DNA from 2 places in the Pseudomonas cavernae genome. Region 2 is predicted to be linked to the other one. Evidence: predicted binding sites of a transcription regulator. Region 2 holds the regulator's gene; the other holds the start of a gene.
What was found. Region 2 encodes LexA, which represses DNA repair genes until DNA is damaged. Its sites were predicted from a motif close to CTGTNTNNNNANACAG; they were not measured.

Region 1 (11,128 bases), 2.2 Mb from region 2:
GCCGGCCTCTTCCAGGGCGCGGCACAGTTTCAGCGGGGTCTGCCCGCCGTACTGGACGATCACGCCCTTTGGCTGCTCGACGCGGACGATCTCCAGCACGTCCTCCAGGGTCACCGGCTCGAAGTACAGGCGATCGGAGGTGTCGTAGTCGGTGGAGACGGTTTCCGGGTTGCAGTTGACCATGATGGTCTCGTAGCCGTCTTCGCGCATCGCCAGCGCGGCGTGCACGCAGCAGTAGTCGAACTCGATGCCCTGGCCGATACGGTTGGGGCCGCCGCCGAGGATCATGATCTTGTCGCGGCTCGACGGGTTGGCCTCGCACTCCTCCTCATAGGTCGAGTACATGTAGGCGGTGTCGGTGGCGAACTCGGCGGCGCAGGTGTCGACGCGCTTGAACACCGGCAGCACCTTCAGCTTGTGGCGGTGGCTGCGCAGGTTCTTCTCGGTGACGCCGAGCAGCTTGGCCAGACGCGCATCGGAGAAGCCCTTGCGCTTGAGCTTGCGCATCAACTCGACGTCGATGCTGGACAGGCCGAGGGTCTTGACCTTGGCCTCGTCCTTGACCAGGTCCTCGATCTGCACCAGGAACCACTCGTCGATGCGGGTCAGCTCAAACACTTCCTCGATGCTCTTGCCGGCGCGGAAGGCATCGGCGACGTACCAGATGCGCTCCGCGCCCGGCACGGTCAGTTCGCGCTTGAGGATGTGCTCGCTCTCCGGATTGCTCAGATCGAGCTTCGGATCGAAACCGTTGGCACCGACTTCCAGACCGCGCAGGGCTTTCTGCATCGACTCCTGGAAGGTGCGGCCGATGGCCATGACTTCACCGACGGACTTCATCTGGGTGGTCAGGCGGGCGTCGGCCTTAGGGAATTTCTCGAAGGCGAAACGCGGGATCTTGGTGACGACGTAGTCGATCGCCGGCTCGAACGACGCCGGGGTGCGACCGCCGGTGATATCGTTCTGCAGCTCGTCGAGGGTGTAACCGACCGCCAGCTTGGCGGCGATCTTGGCGATCGGGAAGCCGGTGGCCTTGGAGGCCAGCGCCGAGGAGCGCGATACGCGCGGGTTCATCTCGATCACCACCATACGCCCGGTGTTCGGGCAGATACCGAACTGCACGTTGGAGCCGCCGGTTTCCACGCCGATCTCGCGCAGTACCGCCAGCGAGGCGTTGCGCAGGATCTGGTATTCCTTGTCGGTCAGGGTCTGCGCCGGAGCGACGGTGATGGAGTCGCCGGTATGCACGCCCATCGGGTCGAAGTTCTCGATCGAGCAGACGATGATGCAGTTGTCCTTCTTATCACGGACCACTTCCATCTCGTACTCTTTCCAACCGATCAGCGACTCGTCGATCAGCAACTCCTTGGTCGGCGACAAGTCCAGACCACGGGCGCAGATTTCCTCGAACTCTTCACGGTTGTAGGCGATGCCGCCGCCGGTGCCGCCCATGGTGAAGGACGGCCGGATGATGCACGGGAAGCCGACCTTTTCCAGCACCCCGTAGGCATCTTCCATGCTGTGGGCGATGCCGGAGACCGGGCAGGCCAGGCCGATGTCTTTCATCGCCCTGTCGAAGCGCGAGCGGTCTTCAGCCTTGTCGATGGTGTCGGCGTTGGCGCCGATCATTTCGACGCCGAACTTAGCCAACACACCGTGGTGCTCCAGATCCAGCGCGCAGTTCAGCGCGGTCTGGCCACCCATGGTCGGCAGCAGCGCATCCGGGCGCTCCTTCTCGATGATCTTGGCCACGGTCTGCCACTTGATCGGCTCGATGTAGGTGGCATCGGCCATGGCCGGGTCGGTCATGATGGTGGCTGGGTTGGAGTTCACCAGAATGACGCGGAAACCCTCTTCCTTCAGCGCCTTGCAGGCCTGGGCGCCGGAATAGTCGAACTCGCAGGCCTGGCCGATGACGATGGGGCCAGCGCCGAGGATGAGGATGCTTTTGATGTCTGTACGTTTTGGCATGTGTCTTACTCGAATCCTTGGGTCAGTCGGCAGGCTTAGCGGCGCTTGGCCATGGCTTCGATGAAGCGGTCGAACAGCGGGGCCACATCATGTGGACCGGGGCTGGCTTCCGGGTGACCCTGGAAGCTGAAGGCCACCTTGTCGGTGCGCTCGACGCCCTGCAGAGTGCCGTCGAACAGCGACTTATGGGTGGCGCGCAGGTTGCCCGGCAGGGTCGCCTCGTCCACGGCGAAACCGTGGTTCTGGCTGGTGATCATCACCACGCCGCTGTCGAGATCCTGCACCGGGTGGTTGGCGCCGTGGTGGCCCAGATCCATCTTCACGGTCTTAGCGCCGGAGGCCAGGGCCAGCAGCTGGTGGCCGAGGCAGATGCCGAATACCGGGATCTCGGTCTGCAGCACGTCCTTGATCGCCTGGATCGCGTAATCGCAGGGCTCCGGATCACCTGGGCCATTGGACAGGAACACGCCATCCGGATTCAGCGCCAGCACTTCGCTGGCCGGGGTCTGCGCCGGCACCACGGTCAGGCGGCAGCCGCGCGCTACCAGCATGCGCAAAATGTTCAGCTTGACGCCGTAGTCGTAGGCGACCACGTGGTACTTCAGCTCGGCCGCGGGGATTTGCGGGTGGCTGTCGTCCTTCAGGTCCCACACACCGGAGCGCCACTCGTAGCGCTCGGCGGTAGTGACCACCTTGGCCAGGTCCATGCCTTTCAGGCCGGGGAAACTGCGTGCCAGTTCCAGGGCTTTTTCTTCGCTGATGTCGTCGCCGGCGAGGATGCAGCCGTTCTGCGCGCCTTTTTCGCGCAGGATACGAGTCAGGCGACGGGTATCGATACCGGCGATAGCGACGGTGCCGTTTTCCTTCAGATAATCCGGCAGCGACTGCTTGTTGCGCCAGTTGCTGGCCAGCAGCGGCAGGTCGCGGATGATCAGGCCAGCCGCCCACACCCGGCTGGACTCAGCGTCTTCCGGCGTGGTGCCGGTGTTGCCGATGTGCGGATAGGTCAGGGTGACGATTTGCTGGGCATAGGAAGGGTCGGTAAGGATTTCCTGGTAGCCGGTCATGGCGGTGTTGAACACCACCTCGCCGATAGTGTGGCCATCGGCGCCGATGGCTTCGCCGCGAAAGATGCTGCCATCGGCAAGGGCGAGTATGGCTGGCTTAGTCAAGAAGACCTCCCGTAATCAAGGCTTGAAGCAAACGCAGATTGTAAAAAAGCGGGATGACGTTCGAACCGTCACCCCGCTTTTTTATTTGATTCATTCTGCGTAACTTTTAGTGGATACACTAAAGCGCGCAGCTTACAGAAAAACGCCTTTTTGGTCTACCGCCATCTAGCCCGGCGGGCATCCCTCAGCGCAAGCCGAGCACATCCTGCATGTCGTACAGGCTCGCTTCCTGCCCCTCCAACCACTGCGCCGCCCGCACTGCACCCCTGGCAAAGGTCATGCGACTGGAGGCCTTGTGGGTGATTTCCACGCGCTCGCCATCGGCAGCGAACAGCACGGTATGGTCGCCGACTACATCGCCGGCGCGCACGGTGGCGAAGCCGATGGTTTCGCGCTGACGAGCACCGGTCTGGCCTTCGCGACCGTAGACGGCAACCTGCTGCAGATCCCGCCCCAGCGCCTGGGCCACCACTTCGCCCATGCGCAGCGCAGTACCCGACGGCGCGTCGACCTTGTGCCGATGGTGGGCCTCGATGATCTCGATATCCACCTCGTCGCCGAGCACCCGCGCCGCGGTATCCAGCAATTTCAGGCAGAGATTGACGCCGACGCTGAAGTTGGCCGCGAAGACAATCGGGATATCCTTGGCCGCCTCGGCCAGACGCTGTTTTTCCTCGACGGAAAAGCCGGTAGTGCCGATGACCATGGCCTTGCCGGCCTGGCGGCAGACTTCCAGGTTCTTCAGGGTCACCGACGGATGGGTGAAATCGATCAGCACATCGAACTCGCCGACGACCTTGGCCAGATCCGCCGACAACGGCACACCGATCCGCCCGATGGCCGCCAGCTCACCGGCATCGGCGCCGACCAGGCTGCTGTCCGGGCGATCGATTGCCGCCGTCAGCCCCGCGTCGGTGGCTTGCTGGATCGCCTCGATCAGGGTCTTGCCCATGCGCCCAGCGGCGCCCATCACGGCTATACGTCGCATTTCAGCTCCTCAAACAGCTTACACATCACCGAAGAAACGCTTCACACCCTCGAACCAGCCACTGGCCTTGGGCGAGTGCGAGGTGTCGCCTTGCAGCGTGCCGCGAAACTCTTCGAGCAACTCGCGCTGACGCCTGTCCAGATGCACCGGGGTTTCCACCGCGACCCGGCACATCAGATCGCCAGCGGCACCACCACGCACCGGAGCCACACCCTTGCCGCGCAGACGAAACAGCTTGCCGGTCTGGGTGCCCTCGGGAATCTTCAGCTTGACTCGGCCATCCAGGGTTGGCACTTCCAGCTCGCCGCCCAGCGCCGCGTCGGCGAAGCTGATCGGCACTTCGCAGTACAGATGCTTGCCGTCACGCTGGAAGATCGAGTGCTCGCGGACGTTGACCACCACATACAGGTCGCCCGCCGGGCCGCCATGTACGCCAGCTTCGCCCTCGCCCGAGAGACGAATGCGGTCACCGTTGTCGACCCCAGCCGGCACCTTGACCGACAGCGTCTTGTGCTCTTCCACCCGGCCGTGGCCATGGCAGCTGCCACAGGGGTCGGTGATCATCTTGCCGCTACCGTGACAGCGCGGACAGGTCTGCTGCACCGAGAAGAAGCCTTGCTGCATGCGCACCTGGCCGATACCGCCGCAGGTGGTACAGGTCACCGGACTGGTGCCCTTCTTGGCGCCGGAACCCTCGCAAATCTTGCAGTTGACCAGGGTCGGCACGCGAATGGTCACCGTGGTGCCGCGTACCGCCTCTTCCAGATCCAGCTCGAGGGTGTAGCGCAGATCGCTGCCGCGCTGCACGCCACCGCGCGAGCCGCCGCGACCGCCACCGAAGAAATCGCTGAACACATCGCCGAAGATGTCGGAGAAGTTGGCACCACCGCCAAAGCCCGCACCACCACCCCCCATGCTCGGATCGACGCCGGCATGGCCGTATTGGTCGAAGGCCGCGCGCTTGCTGCCGTCGGACAACACTTCATAGGCCTCGTTGGCCTCCTTGAAGTGCTCCTCCGCAGCTTTATCGCCAGGATTACGGTCCGGATGGTATTTCATTGCCAAGCGCCGGTAAGCCTTCTTCAGCTCCGCCTCGCTGGCACCGCGCTCGACCCCGAGCACTTCGTAATAGTCACGCTTAGCCATATTTCTGCTGCACTCTCAAATTCACATCATCCAGATACGCCGACGCGGGAGAAGGCTCCCGCGCGGCGAATCGTGCCCGCCGCATGGCGACGGGTTGGGGCGGAAGCGTGACCCTTACTTGTGGTCCTTGACCTCTTCGAACTCGGCATCGACCACATCGTCGGCGCCGCCTTTCGACTCGTCGGCAGCATGGGCCGCCTCGGCGCCTTGCGGCTGCTCGGCATACATCTTCTGCGCCAGCGGCGTGGTGGCTTCGGACAGGGCGTTCATCTTCGCCTCGATCAGCGCCTTGTCGTCGCCTTTGACGGCGGCGTCCAGCTCGCCGAGAGCCTTCTCGATAGCGGTCTTCTCGTCGGCAGTGGCCTTGTCCCCGGCTTCGGTGAGCATCTTGCGAGTCGCGTGGACCAGCGCGTCGCCCTGGTTGCGAGCACCGGCCAGCTCTTCGAACTTGCGGTCTTCCTCGGCGTTGGCCTCGGCGTCACGCACCATTTGCTCGATCTCTTCCTCGGACAGACCGGAGTTGGCCTTGATCACGATGGACTGCTGCTTGCCGGTGGCCTTGTCTTTCGCGCCGACGTGCAGGATGCCGTTGGCGTCGATGTCGAAGGTCACTTCGATCTGCGGCACGCCGCGCGGCGCCGGCGGAATCTCGGCCAGGTCGAACTTGCCCAGCGACTTGTTCTGCGCGGCTTGCTTGCGCTCGCCCTGCAGCACGTGGATGGTCACCGCGGCCTGGTTGTCGTCGGCCGTCGAGAACACCTGCGACTTCTTGGTCGGGATGGTGGTGTTCTTCTCGATCAGCGCGGTCATCACCCCACCCATGGTTTCGATGCCGAGGGTCAGCGGGCTGACGTCGAGCAGCAGCACGTCCTTGACATCGCCGGCCAGGACCGCACCTTGAATGGCGGCGCCCATGGCCACGGCTTCGTCCGGGTTGACGTCCTTGCGCGGCTCTTTGCCGAAGAAATCGGAGACCAGTTTCTGTACCAGCGGCATGCGGGTCTGGCCGCCGACCAGGATCACGTCATGGATGGTGGCCGCGTCGATGCCGGCATCTTTCAGGGCGATGCGGCACGGCTCGATGGTGCGCTGCACCAGATCTTCCACTAGAGACTCCAGCTTGGCGCGGGAAATCTTCACGTTCAGGTGCTTCGGACCGGACGCATCGGCGGTGATGTACGGCAGGTTGACGTCGGTCTGCTGGCTCGAGGACAGCTCGATCTTGGCCTTCTCCGCCGCCTCTTTCAGGCGCTGCATGGCCAGCGGATCGCCCTTGAGGTTGATGCCGCTTTCCTTCTTGAACTCGTCGACCAGGTAGTCGATCAGGCGGATGTCGAAGTCTTCGCCACCGAGGAAGGTATCGCCGTTGGTGGCCAGCACTTCGAACTGGTGCTCGCCGTCAACTTCGGCGATCTCGATCACCGACACGTCGAAGGTACCGCCGCCTAGGTCATAAACGATAACGGTGTGATCGCCCTTGGCCTTGTCCATACCGTAGGCCAGCGCGGCCGCGGTCGGCTCGTTGATGATGCGCTTGACGTCCAGGCCGGCGATGCGACCGGCGTCTTTGGTGGCCTGGCGCTGGCTGTCGTTGAAGTAGGCCGGCACGGTGATCACCGCTTCGGTGACCGGCTCGCCGAGATAGTCTTCGGCGGTCTTCTTCATCTTCTTCAGCACTTCCGCGGAGATTTGCGGCGGCGCCATCTTCTGGCCCTTCACTTCCACCCAGGCGTCGCCGTTGTCGGCCTTGACGATCTTGTACGGAACCATCTGGATGTCTTTCTGCACCACGCCTTCTTCGAAGCGACGGCCGATCAAACGTTTCACCGCGTACAGGGTGTTGTGCGGGTTGGTCACCGCCTGGCGCTTGGCCGACTGACCGACCAGGGTTTCGCCATCATTGGTGTAAGCGATGATCGACGGTGTGGTCCGCGCGCCTTCAGCGTTCTCGATGACCTTGACACTGCCGTTTTCCAGAATGGAGACGCAGGAGTTGGTGGTCCCCAGGTCGATACCGATAATTTTGCCCATTTTCACTCTCCCGAAACTTGGTTTTCATCGCGGCCTGGTTGCAGGGCCGCGGTAGCACTAATTCGCTTGGTTAAACAGATGGGGGCCGGCTCGCTGATTTCAAGCCTGCTCATCAATCGAAGGCGGCGCTTCCTCCGGCGCCTTGCTCACCACCACCATGGCGGGGCGCAGCAGACGGCCGTTGAGCAGATAACCCTTCTGGAACACCTTGAGCACGCTACCCGGCTCGACATGGGTGCTTTCCTGCATGGCCATGGCCTGATGGTGCTCGGGGTTGAACGGCGCGCCGTGCGGATCCACTGCCTCGAGCTGATAACGCTTGAGGGTGTCGTGGAACAGCTTGAGGGTCAGCTCAATGCCTTCACGCACCGACTTCAGCGCCTCATCATCCGGATTGGACAGCTCAAGACCGCGCTCCAGGCTGTCGATGACCGGCAGCAGATCGCCGGCGAATTTCTCCAGGGCGAACTTGCGCGCCTTCTCCACATCCTGCTCGGCACGCCGGCGCACGTTCTGCAGATCGGCCGCAACGCGCAGCGACTGATCCTGGGCCGCCGCCAGCTGCTCCTCCAGCGCCTGCACGCGGGCGACGAACTCGTCGCTCGACACTGCCTCCGCTGCGGGACTTGCCTCGGGGTTCTGGTTGTCCAGGGTCTGTTCTTCAGCCATGCGCTCCTCCTCTCTCAAATCGCCGCGGGGTGAATAACCCGCTCTTCTGTCCGCCTATATGGGGGCGCATTTTTTCGCTTCAAGGGCCGTCGACTGGTTGTCAGGCGGAAAATGACTACTGTATAAATACACAGCCACTGCACTTCAGGGGATCGCCATGCTGGTTCATCTGTCCATTCACAACTACGCCATCGTCGAACACCTCGACCTCGAACTGAATGGCGGCATGAGCGTGATCACCGGCGAAACCGGCGCGGGCAAGTCGATCATGCTCGACGCTCTCAGCCTGGCCCTCGGCGATCGCGCCGACAACGGCGCGGTCCGCCCCGGCGCGGACAAGGCCGACATCCTCGCCAGCTTCGACCTCACCGCCATTGCCGAAGCCCGCGCCTGGCTTGATGAACGCGACCTGGACAACGACGGCCCGTGCATCCTCCGGCGGGTAATCACCGCCGAAGGCCGCTCACGCGGCTACATCAACGGCTCGCCCTGCCCGCTCGGCGATCTCAAGGCCCTTGGCGAACTGCTGATCGACATCCACAACCAGCACGAGCACCAGTCGCTGCTGAAACCGGACACCCATCGCCGCCTGCTCGACGAGTACGCCGGCAGTCAGGAACTGGCCCGCCAGGTCCAGCTCGCCGCCCAGCGCTGGCGCCAGACCCGCCAAGAGCTGGAGCGCATTTCCAGCGCCAGCGACGAACAGCGCGCCCGCCACCAACTGCTCAGCTATCAGCTAGAGGAACTGGACAACCTGGCACTCGGTGAAAATGAGCTGGACCAGCTGGAGCAGGAGCACAAAACCCTGGCCAGCGCCGAGAGGCTGCTCGGCGCCTGCCGGCAAGTGCTCGAACTGTGCAGCGAAAGCGATGCCGGCAATGTGCTCTCGGCCCTGACCGGCAGCCTGCAGCGGCTGACCGCCTTTCCCCATCAGCCCGGCGCCCTCGGCGAAGCGACCAACCTGCTGGCCAGCGCACAGATCCAGGTCGAGGAAGCCGTCGGTGAACTCAATCGCTTTCTCGATCATTTCGACGCCGACCCGCAACGCCAGCAACTGCTAGAGGAACGCCTCGACAGCATCTACACCCTGGCGCGCAAGCACCGGGTGCAGCCCGTCGACTTGACCGGCCTGCAACAACAACTCTTCGAGGAACTGGAAGGCCTGAACGCCGACGACCAGGCCGGAGAGCGCCTGAGTGAAGAACTGGCCGCCTACGCCCGCCACTATCAGGAGAAAGCCACTCAGCTCAGCGAACTGCGCCAGCAGGCCGCCGGCACACTGGCCACCGCCGTGGAAAGCGAAATGCAGCGCCTGGGCATGCCCGGCGGCCGCTTCAGCATCGAACTGCGCACCAGCGAACAGGGCGACCCGCAACCCAATGGCCTGGAACAGGTTGAGTTTCTGGTCAGCGCCAACCCCGGCCAGCCTCTCAAGGCCCTAGCCAAGGTCGCCTCCGGCGGCGAGCTGTCGCGCATCAGCCTGGCGATCCAGGTGATCACCGCGCAGACCTCGCGAGTGCCGACCCTGGTGTTCGACGAAGTGGACGTCGGCATCGGCGGCCCCACCGCCGAGGTGGTCGGCCAACTACTGCGCCGCCTTGGCGAGCGCGGCCAGGTGCTGACCGTCACCCACCTGCCGCAAGTGGCGGCCCAGGGCCATCAGCATCTGTTCGTGCACAAGGCTCGCGGCACGGAGGCCACCCACACCGCCGTGGCCGCGCTGGACGCGGCCGGCCGCGTCGAGGAGATTGCACGCATGCTCGGCGGGGTCGACCTCACCGAAGAATCCCTGGCCCATGCGCGAAAAATGGTCAGCAGCGCCAACAGCTGACCGGCATCGCGTAAAAAGCAAAAAGGCGACCCGAGGTCGCCTTTTTATTTGTCCGCAAGCGGCTTAAGAAGCCTTACTTCTTCTTGCGCACGTACAGCACCAGATTGTGATCGACCAGTTCGAAGCCGTGCTCCTTGACGATCTCTTTCTGACGCTTCTCGATCTCGGTGTCGAAGAACTCGACCACTTCACCGCTGTCGACGCAGACCATGTGGTCGTGGTGACCGCTGTCGGCCAACTCGAACACTGCGTGACCGCCATCGAAGTTATGACGCACCACCAGCCCCGCCGCCTCGAACTGGGTCAGCACCCGATAGACAGTGGCCAGACCAACGTCTTCACCCGCCTCCATCAGTGCCTTGTAGACATCTTCCGCACTCATGTGGCGATGCTCGGCGGAGTCGAGCATCTGCAGGATCTTGACCCGTGGCAGGGTCACTTTCAGGCCAGCTTTGCGTAGTTCGCTATTTTCAACCATGGTCAGCTTTCTCGTGGCCGCAGGTTCGCAGCAGCCTTCAATACGGGTATGATCGGTGGTCAAGTTGCCCAGCCAAGATAGTGGAAGTCACCCACCGATGCAAAACACCAAGCTCATGCTGACTGGTCTCACCCTCGTGGGACTGCTCGCACTCGCCGGCTGTTCGTTCCCCGGGGTTTACAAAATCGACATTCAACAGGGCAATGTCGTTACTCAGGATATGATAGACCAGCTGAAGCCTGGAATGACCCGCCGGCAAGTGCGGTTTATCATGGGCAACCCACTGATCAGTGACACTTTCCACGCCAACCGCTGGGATTACCTGTACAGCATCCAGCCCGGTGGCGGCCAGCGCCAGCAAGAGCGCATGAGCATCATCTTCAACGACAACGACCAACTGGCAGGGCTCTCCGGCGACTTCATGCCAGGCGTCAGCCGCGACCAGGCCATCATGGGCCAGGACGGTAGCCCCACTGCGGCGCCGCAAGCTCAGCCCGCCGAAGCACCCAAGGCCGAAGAGCCGGCCAAGCCGGGCTCGGTGCTCGAGCAGATCCAGCGCGAAGTGGACGATGTCGAAACCACTCCGGTACCGATGCCGGCACCGCTGGAAACCGCGCCGCAATAGGCCCAACCCTGCCAATAAAAAGCCCGGCCAAGTGCCGGGCTTTTTTGTACCTGAAAATCCTATCTGCCAGCCTTGGCCTGCGCCGCTTTAGCGGCACGCTGCTTACGCACTTCTTTCGGGTCGGCAATCAGCGGCCGGTAGATCTCCACGCGCTCGCCCTCTTCCAGCACGCGCTCTTCCGGCCTGGCCACCGCCTTGCCGAAAATGCCGAGCGGAC
Region 2 (11,128 bases):
AAGCCCTCAAGCGTCCGGAAAACTTCGTCGGCATGCACTTCTTCAACCCGGTGCACATGATGCCGCTGGTTGAAGTTATTCGCGGCGAGAAGTCCAGCGATGTGGCCGTGGCCACCACCGTTGCCTACGCCAAGAAAATGGGCAAGAACCCGATCGTGGTCAACGACTGCCCGGGCTTCCTGGTCAACCGCGTACTGTTCCCGTACTTCGGCGGTTTCTCCAAGTTGCTGTCCTTCGGTGTCGACTTCATGCGCATCGACAAGGTGATGGAGAAGTTCGGCTGGCCCATGGGCCCGGCCTATCTGTCTGACGTGGTCGGCATCGACACCGGCCACCATGGTCGCGACGTAATGGCGGAAGGTTTCCCGGATCGTATGGCCGTGGAAGGCAAGACGGCCGTCGACGTGATGTACGAAGCCAATCGCCTGGGCCAGAAGAACGGCAAAGGCTTCTACTCCTATGAAGTAGACAAGCGCGGCAAGCCGAAGAAAGTCTCCGATCCGGTTGCCTACGATCTGCTGAAATCGATCGTTGTCGAGCAGCGCGAGCTGAGCGACGAAGACATCATCAACTACATGATGATCCCGCTGTGCCTGGAAACTGTTCGTTGCCTGGAAGACGGCATCGTCGAAACCGCTGCCGAGGCCGATATGGGTCTGATCTACGGTATCGGCTTCCCGCTCTTCCGCGGTGGTGCACTGCGTTACATCGACTCCATCGGTGTAGCCGAATTCGTAGCCCTGGCCGACCAATATGCCGAGCTGGGTGCGCTGTACTACCCGACCGCCAAGCTTCGCGAAATGGCCAAAAACGGCCAGAAGTTTTTCGGTTAATCGCGGAACGAACAGAGCGAGAGTGAATTTATGAGCCTGAATCCTAGAGATGCAGTCATTGTCGACTTCGGTCGTACCCCGATGGGTCGTTCCAAAGGTGGCATGCACCGCAACACCCGTGCCGAGACCATGTCGGCACACCTGATCAGCGGCGTCCTGGCACGCAACACCAAGCTGGACCCGGCTGAAGTCGAAGACGTGATCTGGGGCTGCGTCAACCAGACCCTGGAGCAGGGCTGGAACATCGCGCGCATGGCGTCGCTGATGACCCAGATCCCGCACACCAGCGCCGGCCAGACCGTCAGCCGTCTGTGCGGTTCGTCGATGAGCGCGCTGCACACTGCCGTGCAAGCGATCCAGACCGGCAATGGCGACGTGTTCGTCGTCGGCGGCGTGGAGCACATGGGCCACGTCGGCATGATGCATGGCGTCGATCCGAACCCGCACCTGTCCCTGTACGCCGCCAAGGCTTCGGGCATGATGGGTCTGACTGCAGAGATGCTCGGCAAGATGCATGGCATCAGCCGCGAGCAGCAGGACGCGTTCGGTGAGCGTTCGCACCGTCTGGCACACAAGGCCACCGTCGAAGGCAAGTTCAAGGATGAAATCATCCCGATGCAAGGCTACGACGAGAACGGCTTCCTCAAGGTGTTCGACTACGACGAAACCATTCGTCCGGAGACCACCCTGGAAAGCCTGGCGGCCCTGAAGCCGGCGTTCAACCCGAAAGGCGGCACCGTGACTGCGGGTACGTCCTCGCAGATCACCGACGGCGCTTCCTGCATGATCGTGATGTCCGCCCAGCGCGCCAAGGATCTCGGCATCCAGCCGCTGGCCGTGGTGCGGGCCATGGCGGTGGCCGGCGTCGATCCGGCGATCATGGGCTACGGTCCGGTACCGTCGACCCAGAAGGCGCTCAAGCGCGCCGGTCTGACCATGGACAACATCGACTTCGTCGAGCTCAACGAAGCCTTTGCGGCCCAGGCTCTGCCAGTTCTGAAGGACCTGAAGCTGCTCGACAAGATGGAGCAGAAGGTCAACCTGCATGGCGGCGCCATTGCCCTGGGTCACCCGTTCGGTTGTTCCGGTGCGCGTATCTCCGGTACCCTGCTGAACGTGATGAAGCAGAACGGTGGTACTTTTGGCGTGTCCACCATGTGTGTGGGCCTCGGCCAGGGAATCACCACCATCTTCGAGCGCATCTAACGCGCAACGAGGTGTGAAAGCCGGGGCCGAGTGCCCCGGTTTTCATTTCTGGTCGTTTTTAATAATCCGCTGTTGGAAGCCCAGCATGTCATTGCAGCCCGGTCTTTATCGTCATTACAAGGGCCCCGAATACCGCGTCATCGGTACCGCACGCCATTCCGAAACCGAGGAAGAGTTGGTGGTTTACCAGGCGTTATATGGCGAGTACGGCTTGTGGGTGCGGCCGCTGAGTATGTTCTGCGGGACCCTGGAAGTGGACGGTTGCACCATTCAGCGCTTTGCTCTGGTACAAGCCGAACCTGACTTGTTCGCGCGGCCCTGAGAGTCGACCGGGCAAGCCCTGCGCTTGACCTTGCCTCAGTCGCCACTATATATAGCGGTGCCGCTTCAGACACCCCGCCTTTAATTTCTTAAATTCAGGAACTTTCCGATCCATGGGCAAATCGCTGGTCATCGTGGAATCCCCGGCCAAGGCCAAGACCATCAACAAGTATCTGGGCAACCAGTACGTGGTGAAGTCGAGCATCGGCCATATCCGTGACCTGCCTACCAGCGGTTCGGCCAGTGCCAGCAAAGAGCCAGCCAAGCGCGGCAAGGCTGCTGCAGGCGAGGCACCGGTGCTGTCGCCCAAGGAAAAAGCCAAGCGCCAGTTGTTCACGCGCATGGGCGTCGATCCCGAGCATGGCTGGAAAGCCAAGTACGAGATCCTGCCTGGCAAGGAAAAGGTGATCGACGAATTGCGCCGCCTGGCCAAGGATGCCGACACCATCTATCTCGCAACCGACTTGGATCGCGAAGGGGAGGCCATCGCTTGGCACCTGCGCGAAGCCATTGGTGGCGATGACAGCCGCTACAAGCGCGTGGTGTTCAATGAAATCACCAAGAAGGCGATCCAGGAAGCGTTCTCGCAACCGGGCGAGCTGGATATCAACCGAGTCAACGCCCAGCAGGCGCGACGTTTCCTCGATCGCGTGGTGGGTTACATGGTTTCCCCTCTGCTGTGGCAGAAGATCGCCCGGGGCCTTTCCGCCGGCCGCGTGCAGTCGGTAGCCGTGAAGCTGGTCGTCGAGCGCGAGAAAGAAATTCGCGCGTTCGTGCCTGAAGAATACTGGGAGATCCATGCAGATCTGGGCACGGCCAAGGGCGCCAACGTGCGCTTCGAAGTCGCTCGGCAAAATGGCGAAGCATTCAAGCCGCTGAATGAATCCCAGGCCACCGCCGCGCTGGAGAAGCTCAAGGCGTCCAGCTATAGCGTGATCAAGCGCGAAGACAAGCCGACCAGCAGCAAGCCTTCCGCACCTTTTATTACCTCCACGTTGCAGCAAGCGGCGAGTAACCGCCTCGGCTTCGGCGTGAAGAAGACCATGATGATGGCCCAGCGTCTCTACGAGGCCGGCTATATCACCTATATGCGTACCGACTCGACCAACCTCTCGCAGGATGCCGTAGAGATGGCGCGTGGCTTTATCGAGGGTGAGTTTGGTAAGAAATATCTGCCGGCCAAGCCAATTGTCTATTCGAGCAAAGAGGGCGCCCAGGAGGCGCACGAGGCGATTCGCCCGTCCGACGTCAACCTCAAGCCGACTCAGCTGTCCGGCATGGAGCGCGATGCCGAGCGCCTGTATGACCTGATCTGGCGCCAATTCGTCGCCTGCCAGATGCCGCCGGCGGAATATCTGTCCACCAGCGTCAGCGTCAAGGCGAGCGAGTTTGAACTGCGCGCCAAGGGTCGCATCCTCAAGTTCGACGGTTACACCCGCGTGCTGCCGCAACAGAGCAAGCCCGGCGATGACGACGTGCTGCCGGAGATGAACGAAGGCGAAGTGCTCAAGCTGCTCAAGCTCGACCCCAGTCAGCACTTCACCAAGCCGCCGGCGCGCTATTCCGAAGCCAGCCTGGTCAAGGAATTGGAGAAGCGTGGCATCGGCCGGCCGTCGACCTATGCGGCGATCATCTCGACCATCCAAGAGCGCGGCTATGTGACCGTGCATAACCGCCGTTTCTACTCGGAGAAGATGGGCGACATCGTCACCGAGCGCCTGAGCGAGAGTTTTTCTCATCTGATGGATTACGGTTTCACCGCCGGTATGGAAGAGCATCTCGATGATGTCGCCCAGGGCGAGCGTGACTGGAAGCACCTGCTCGACGAGTTCTATGGCGACTTCAAGAAAAAGCTCGAGCTGGCCGAAACTAGCGACAGCGGCATGCGCGCCAACCAGCCGACCCTGACCGATATTCACTGCCGCGAATGCGGCCGGCCGATGATGATTCGTACCGCTTCCACCGGCGTGTTCCTCGGCTGCTCCGGTTACGCGCTGCCGCCGAAAGAACGCTGCAAGGCGACCGTCAACCTGATTCCGGGCGACGAGATCGCCGCCGATGACGAGGGCGAATCGGAGTCGCGCGTGTTGCTCGGCAAGCATCGTTGCCCGGTCTGCAGCACGGCAATGGATGCTTATCTGCTCGACGAGAAGCGCAAGCTGCATATCTGCGGCAACAACCCGGATTGTTCCGGCTATGAAATCGAGGAAGGGCAGTACCGCATCAAGGGCTACGAAGGCCCGAGCCTGGAGTGCGACAAGTGCGGCAGCGAGATGCAGTTGAAGACTGGTCGCTTCGGCAAGTTCTTCGGTTGCACCAATGCGTCCTGCAAGAACACTCGCAAGCTGCTGAAGAGCGGCGAGGCCGCGCCGCCGAAGATCGACCCGATCAAGATGCCAGAGCTCAAGTGCGAGAAGGTCAACGACACTTATGTGCTGCGTGACGGCGCTTCCGGCCTGTTCCTGGCCGCCAGCCAGTTCCCGAAGAACCGCGAGACCCGTGCGCCGCTGGTGCTCGAGCTGATTCCACACAAGGATGAGCTGGATGCGAAATATCACTTCCTGCTTGAGGCGCCGAAGAAGGATCCGGAAGGGCGTCCAGCGGTGATCCGTTTCAGCCGCAAGACCAAGGAGCAATACGTGCAGTCCGAGGTGGAGGGCAAGCCGACCGGCTGGCGCGCCTTCTACAGCGGTGGCGCCTGGAAGGTCGAAGACAAGCGCTAAACACCCAATCGGATAAGCGCGCGCCGGTCTCCAGCTGGCGCGCGTATAGTGAACGTACTTGCCGTGGAGGGCGCTGCAATGGCCCACGAACTCTATACCCGCACGAACCAGAAACTGTATTTCGCCGGCCTGGCCCTCACTGCCTGGCAGCAGGCGGAAGAAGGGCGGGCGATGAATGCCCAGGCGCTGATCCAGTCCGAACGCGAGGCGGTGCTGTTCCATCTCTATGGCGCCTTGCTCGGACTGTGTCATGAGATCGCGGGCTATTACCGCCTGCCGCAAAGCCATGTGCCGCGCGTCGAGCTGTTCCTGCTGCCTGAGGTGTTAAGTCAGGCACCCTGTCCGGAGCTGGCCGAGTTGGTCGAGCTGGCGCAGCAGTCGGAAACCTGGCTGGCGCAGCTATTGGCCGCGTATGCGGCGTTATTTCAGCCACCGCAGGCACCCAAGAAGGCCAAAGTCGATCCGGCCTTGCCGTTGATCGAGTCGGTCAGCCTGGATGAAGAAGTGCCACTGGCGCGCCAGGAGCTTGAGGACTGGCGGCAACAGCTGAAAGGGCTGGCGCTGCGTTTTCGTGAGTCGCTCAGTGAGTGCTGAGTCGCTTGGCGCCTGGGCTAGGGCAGAACCCCAGCCGACTGGTACACTCGCGGCCCTTTTCTGGAGGTTCTGATGTCTACATCCTTTCTTGAAATCGTGGAATTGCCCGACGGGCGTATTGCCTTGCGACGCGCCGAGGATCAAGAGGCATTGGTGACTCTGGACTTTTCCGCCGATGCCAAGACTTTTCTGCAGGGCCACCATATTGAGGTGGCCAAAGCCATGCTGAATGTCGGGGTGCAGATGGCAGGGCGCCTGGCGGAAGGCGATTTCGACCGCGATGAAGAGCCGCGAGTGCTGCACTGAGTCGAGTGCGGTGGGGTAAGGCGATAAATCGATTGAGCGCTGCTGTAGGCCGTGCTCGCATGGTGAGAGTGGCACATCCTTGTGCCGAGGGGAGTCGAGCTCTCGGCTTTTCTGTCAACCCAGGCTGATATTCAGGCTCTGAGCACCACCCTGGCGGGCGGCGGCGGCCAGTTCCTGGCGCGCTGGGCTATGTAGCGGGTGTAGCCAGCTGACAACTGTGTGACTGCGGCCGAGGCGCAGGGCCTCGCAAGCCAGTTGCAGAGCACTTTGGCCCTGACTTGGTTGCAGAATCAGGATGCGCTCGCGGTTCAGGCCGGTGTCGCGCAGCCAAGCTTGGGTCAGGCTGGCGGGTGGAGCGATTAAGGTCAGCCAACGGGCATCGAGGTTCTCGCTTAATTCCCGGAGGATCGGCGCCAGCAGATGCAGGCGGTTGCCTACGGCACCCCGCAGCGACAGTTCACTGAACGTTTCAGGTTCATCGAACCAGGCGGCGGTATCTGCAATTTCGGGTATCGACGGCGCCACGGGTTGAGCCAGAAAGGCCTCGAACAGTGGAAGCTGAGTACGACTGAGCGACTGCGGGAACTGCATAAAGCCTCCTCTAGCGGCGGATTACGCCGACACTCAAACCTTCAATGATCAGATCCTGGGTTTCCAGATCTACTTCGATGGGGGCGAATTCGGGGTTTTCGGCAATCAGCCAGACCTTGTTGCCTTCGCGTTTGAAGCGTTTCACTGTGACCTCATCATCCAGCCGGGCCACGACGATCTGGCCATTGCGTGCTTCGCGGGTGGTATGCACTGCCAGTAGGTCGCCATCAAGGATGCCGACGTCCTTCATGCTCATGCCGCGTACGCGTAACAGATAATCGGCGGCAGGCTGGAAAAAGGCTGGGTTGATCCGGCAGGCCTCTTCGACATTCTGTTGCGCCAAGATCGGCGCGCCGGCCGCGACTCGGCCGATGATGGGCAGACCTTCTTCCTCACTGCTCGGTTCGAAACCGGGGATGCGGATACCACGGGAGGCCCCGGGGGTCATCTCGATGGCGCCTTTGCGGGCCAGCGCCTTGAGATGTTCTTCGGCGGCATTGGGTGACTTGAAGCCGAGTTCCTGGGCGATTTCCGCGCGCGTCGGAGGGTAGCCGTTATCTTCCAGGCAACGCTTGATGAACTCCAGAATCTCGGTTTGGCGCGGCGTTAGCTTCAGCATGGCTGTACTCTGTTTTTTTATACAGTGACTGGAATTATATACAGTGATTCGGCCTTGGCAATCCCTGCTTGGATTGTCAGGCCGCTGTAACTTACGCGTCCCAATCAGCGTCTGGTTTAGGCTTATGATTAGCGGGCTCGCAAGCAAGCTGGCTGGAGCCTGCATGCGTTGCTTGACAAGCGAGCAGGGTGGTACGTATGTTTCAAACAAGTGTTTGTTAGGTATATTTGTAATGGCCCAGTCGGAAACCGTCGAACGTATTCTCGACGCAGCAGAACAGTTGTTCGCCGAAAAAGGTTTCGCTGAGACCTCGTTGCGTTCGATTACCAGCAAGGCCGGGGTCAACCTGGCGGCGGTGAACTATCACTTCGGTTCGAAGAAAGCGCTGATTCAGGCGGTGTTCTCGCGCTTTCTCGGACCTTTCTGCAACAGTCTCGAGCGCGAACTGGATCGTCGGCAGGCTAGGGCCGAGCATAAGGCCAGTCTCGAGGAGTTGCTGGAGATCCTGGTCGAGCAAGCGCTGGCGGTAAAGCCGCGCAGCGGCAACGATCTGTCGATTTTCATGCGCTTGCTCGGTCTGGCCTTCAGCCAGAGCCAGGGGCATCTGCGGCGCTATCTGGAAGACGCCTATGGCAAGGTGTTTCGCCGTTACATGATGTTGTTGCATGAGGGGGCTCCGCGCATTCCGCCGCTCGAACTGTTCTGGCGCATCCACTTCATGCTCGGCGCGGCGGCGTTCAGCATGTCCGGGATCAAGGCATTGCGGGCAATTGCCGAAAATGACTTCGGCGTCAACACCTCCATTGAGCAGGTGATGCGCCTGATGGTGCCGTTTCTGGCGGCGGCCATGCGGGCCGACAGCGGGGTGACCGATGAGGCTCTGGCTGCCGCGCAACTGAAACCGCGCAGCAAGACGGCGACCCCGGCTGCGGCCAAGGTCTGACCCGCCTGGCGGTGGGCGCGGCTGGCCTGATCGGCTAAGCTAGCCGCCCATGCGCACTCTCGATCTTCTGCACATTTCTCTCGCCGACCAGTGCCTTTATGGCTTCGCCGCCGGGCGGCTGGTGCTGCGCCTGCCGGTTTCTACGGCGTTGAAGGGGGCCGGCGAGCGCCATGGCTCGGGTTGTACTCCGCGTGGCCTGCATCAGGTGCGGGCAAAAATCGGCGAAAGCTTGCCAGCAGGGGCAGTGCTGCGTGGGCGACGTTGGACCGGCGAAGTCTGGTCCACTGAACTGAATGCGCAATTTCCCGGGCGCGACTGGATTCTCACCCGTATCCTCTGGCTGAGTGGCTGCGAGCCAGGCCGCAACCGTCTCGGCGGCGTCGATACCTTCCGCCGCTACATCTACCTGCACGGTACGCCCGATAGCGAGCCCATGGGTGTGCCGCTCTCCCACGGCTGCATTCGTTTGCGCAATGCCGATCTGCTGGAACTCTTCCCGCGTGTTCCCATCCACTGTGCGGTGCTAATCGATGAAGCGCCGTGCCCGGACTGGGCCGCGGCCGAACTCGTGTAAGGATTCGTTATGACTTCAAGCCTGCAAGGCTCTTTGATGCTGGATATCGGCGGCACCTGGCTGACCGCTGAAGACCGGCTGATTCTTCGGCAACCGCAAGTGGGTGGTTTGATCCTGTTTGCGCGCAATATCGAGCATCCCCGTCAGGTGCGCGAGTTGAGCGCGGCCATTCGCGCGGTGCGCCCGGATCTGCTGCTGGCGGTGGATCAGGAGGGCGGGCGGGTGCAGCGCCTGCGCCAGGGCTTCGTACGCCTGCCGGCGATGCGTGCCATAGCCGACAACGCCAATGCCGAGTGGTTGGCTGAACAATGCGGTTGGCTGATGGCCACCGAGGTGCTGGCGGTCGGTCTGGATCTCAGCTTCGCCCCGGTGCTCGACCTCGACTACCAGCGCAGCGCCGTGGTCGGCAGCCGTGCCTTCGAGGGCGACCCACAACGCGCGACGCTGCTGGCCGGGGCCTTTACCCGCGGCATGAATGCCGCGGGCATGGCGGCGACCGGCAAGCATTTCCCCGGTCACGGCTGGGCTGAGGCGGATTCCCATGTGGCCATCCCGATTGACGAACGCACTCTGGAGCAGATCCGCGCCAATGACCTGCGGCCTTTTGCCCAGCTCAGCAAAAAGCTGGCGGCGGTGATGCCGGCGCATGTCATTTACCCGCAGGTGGACGCACAGCCGGCCGGTTTCTCCCGCCGCTGGCTGCAGGACATCCTGCGCGGCGAGTTGGGCTTCGACGGAGTGATCTTTAGCGATGACCTGTCCATGGCCGGCGCCCATGTGGTCGGCGATGCCGCCAGCCGCATCGAGGCGGCACTCGCTGCCGGCTGTGACATGGGCCTGGTGTGCAATGACCGCGGCGCCGCCGAGCTGGCCCTGAGTGCCTTGCAGCGCCTCAGGGTGCAGGTGCCGGCACGTCTGGCGCGCATGCGCGGCCAGGGTTTCGCGACCACCGAATACCGCCAGCAGCCGCGCTGGCTGGCGGCCGTGGCCGATCTGCGCACCGCCCAGTTGATTGATTGAGGAAAGCGACATGACCGTTTACGCCATCATCGGCGGTACTGGCCTGACCCAGCTGGAGGGCTTGACCCTGAGCGCCGCGCTGAATATCGACACACCCTATGGCGCGCCCTCGGCCCCTGTGTTGCGTGGTAACTACGCCGGGCGCGAGGTGCTGTTCCTCGCCCGCCACGGTCATCCGCACCGGATTCCACCGCATCAGGTGAATTACCGCGCCAATCTGTGGGCGCTCAAGCAGGCCGGCGCCGAGGCAATCCTCGCGGTCAATGCGGTCGGAGGCATCCACCCGGCCATGGGCACCGGTCACTTCTGCGTGCCGCATCAGATCATCGATTACAGCTGGGGGCGCGAACACACCTTCTTCGCCGGTGAGCTGGATCATGTCACCCATGTCGACTTCAGCTACCCCTACGACGAGCGCCTGCGCCGGCAGCTGACCGCTGCGCTGATGGCAGAAAGCTGTGCTTATAGTGGCCACGGCGTGTACGCCTGCACCCAAGGCCCGCGGCTGGAGTCCGTAGCAGAGATCGCTCGACTGGAGCGCGACGGCTGCGACATTGTCGGCATGACCGGGATGCCGGAAGCCGTGCTGGCACGCGAGCTGGAGCTGCCCTATGCCTGTCTGGCGCTGGTGGTGAACCCGGCAGCGGGCAAGTCGTCTGGAGTGATCACCATGGCCGAGATCGAGCGGGCACTGGCCGATGGCATGAACCAGGTCAAGGCGGTGCTGGCGCGGGTGCTGGGCGCGTAAGAGCCTGTTTACGATCTGCTGCGCGTCGGCCATACGGCGTTGAAATCGGGCTCAGAATGCTCATTTACAACGCGTAAACTGCGCTTCTTCGCCCGATTTCGCCTTGTCTGGCTCTAGCACGCGAGATCGTAAACAGACTCTAAGAGCCTGCGAGCTGCTCAACGTCCTGTGCGCTTGCCGGACGCGCCCGGCAGCGGGGCGAATAGGGCATCGATGTCCTCCGGCTGAATCTGCCAATCGGCCTTCTCGTCGCCTTCCAGTACGCCAGCGGCGAGGGCGGCTTTGCGTTGCTGCAACTGCTGGATCTTTTCCTCGACGGTGCCGCGGGCGATCAACTTGTAGACGAATACCGGCTTGTCCTGGCCGATGCGATAGGCGCGGTCGGTGGCCTGGTTTTCCGCCGCCGGATTCCACCAGGGATCGAAGTGGATCACGGTATCGGCGGCGGTCAGATTGAGGCCGGTGCCACCGGCCTTAAGGCTGATCAGAAACAGCGGCACTTCACCGTTCTGAAAGCGCCGCACCGGCGTACGCCGATCGCGGGTGGCGCCGGTGATCTGCACATAGGGCAGTTCGCGGTGCTGCAGTTCTTCTTCGATCAGCGCGAGCATCGAGGTGAATTGCGAGAACAGCAGCACGCGGCGGCCCTC

Region 1: a site for LexA is predicted at 8,096-8,111, ahead of recN (DNA repair protein RecN). Genes of this name have one in related genera too.

The regions. Positions count from the first base shown of each region.
Region 1 is NZ_CP032419.1:903,694-914,821, reverse strand. Features, by position in the region: gene carB (carbamoyl-phosphate synthase large subunit) at 1-1,971, opposite strand, end outside; gene carA (glutamine-hydrolyzing carbamoyl-phosphate synthase small subunit) at 2,007-3,143, opposite strand; gene dapB (4-hydroxy-tetrahydrodipicolinate reductase) at 3,328-4,131, opposite strand; gene dnaJ (molecular chaperone DnaJ) at 4,150-5,277, opposite strand; gene dnaK (molecular chaperone DnaK) at 5,392-7,308, opposite strand; gene grpE (nucleotide exchange factor GrpE) at 7,408-7,977, opposite strand; gene recN (DNA repair protein RecN) at 8,135-9,808, shown strand; gene fur (ferric iron uptake transcriptional regulator) at 9,882-10,286, opposite strand; gene D3880_RS04165 (outer membrane protein assembly factor BamE) at 10,384-10,911, shown strand; gene D3880_RS04160 (RnfH family protein) at 10,971-11,128, opposite strand, start outside.
Region 2 is NZ_CP032419.1:3,116,429-3,127,556, reverse strand. Features, by position in the region: gene fadB (fatty acid oxidation complex subunit alpha FadB) at 1-833, shown strand, start outside; gene fadA (acetyl-CoA C-acyltransferase FadA) at 864-2,039, shown strand; gene D3880_RS14230 (DUF1653 domain-containing protein) at 2,125-2,361, shown strand; gene topA (type I DNA topoisomerase) at 2,474-5,083, shown strand; gene D3880_RS14220 (DUF6586 family protein) at 5,162-5,677, shown strand; gene D3880_RS14215 (hypothetical protein) at 5,750-5,983, shown strand; gene sulA (SOS-induced cell division inhibitor SulA) at 6,098-6,574, opposite strand; gene lexA (transcriptional repressor LexA) at 6,585-7,193, opposite strand; gene D3880_RS14200 (TetR/AcrR family transcriptional regulator) at 7,426-8,136, shown strand; gene D3880_RS14195 (L,D-transpeptidase) at 8,186-8,710, shown strand; gene nagZ (beta-N-acetylhexosaminidase) at 8,732-9,730, shown strand; gene D3880_RS14185 (S-methyl-5'-thioinosine phosphorylase) at 9,741-10,478, shown strand; gene D3880_RS14180 (DEAD/DEAH box helicase) at 10,637-11,128, opposite strand, start outside.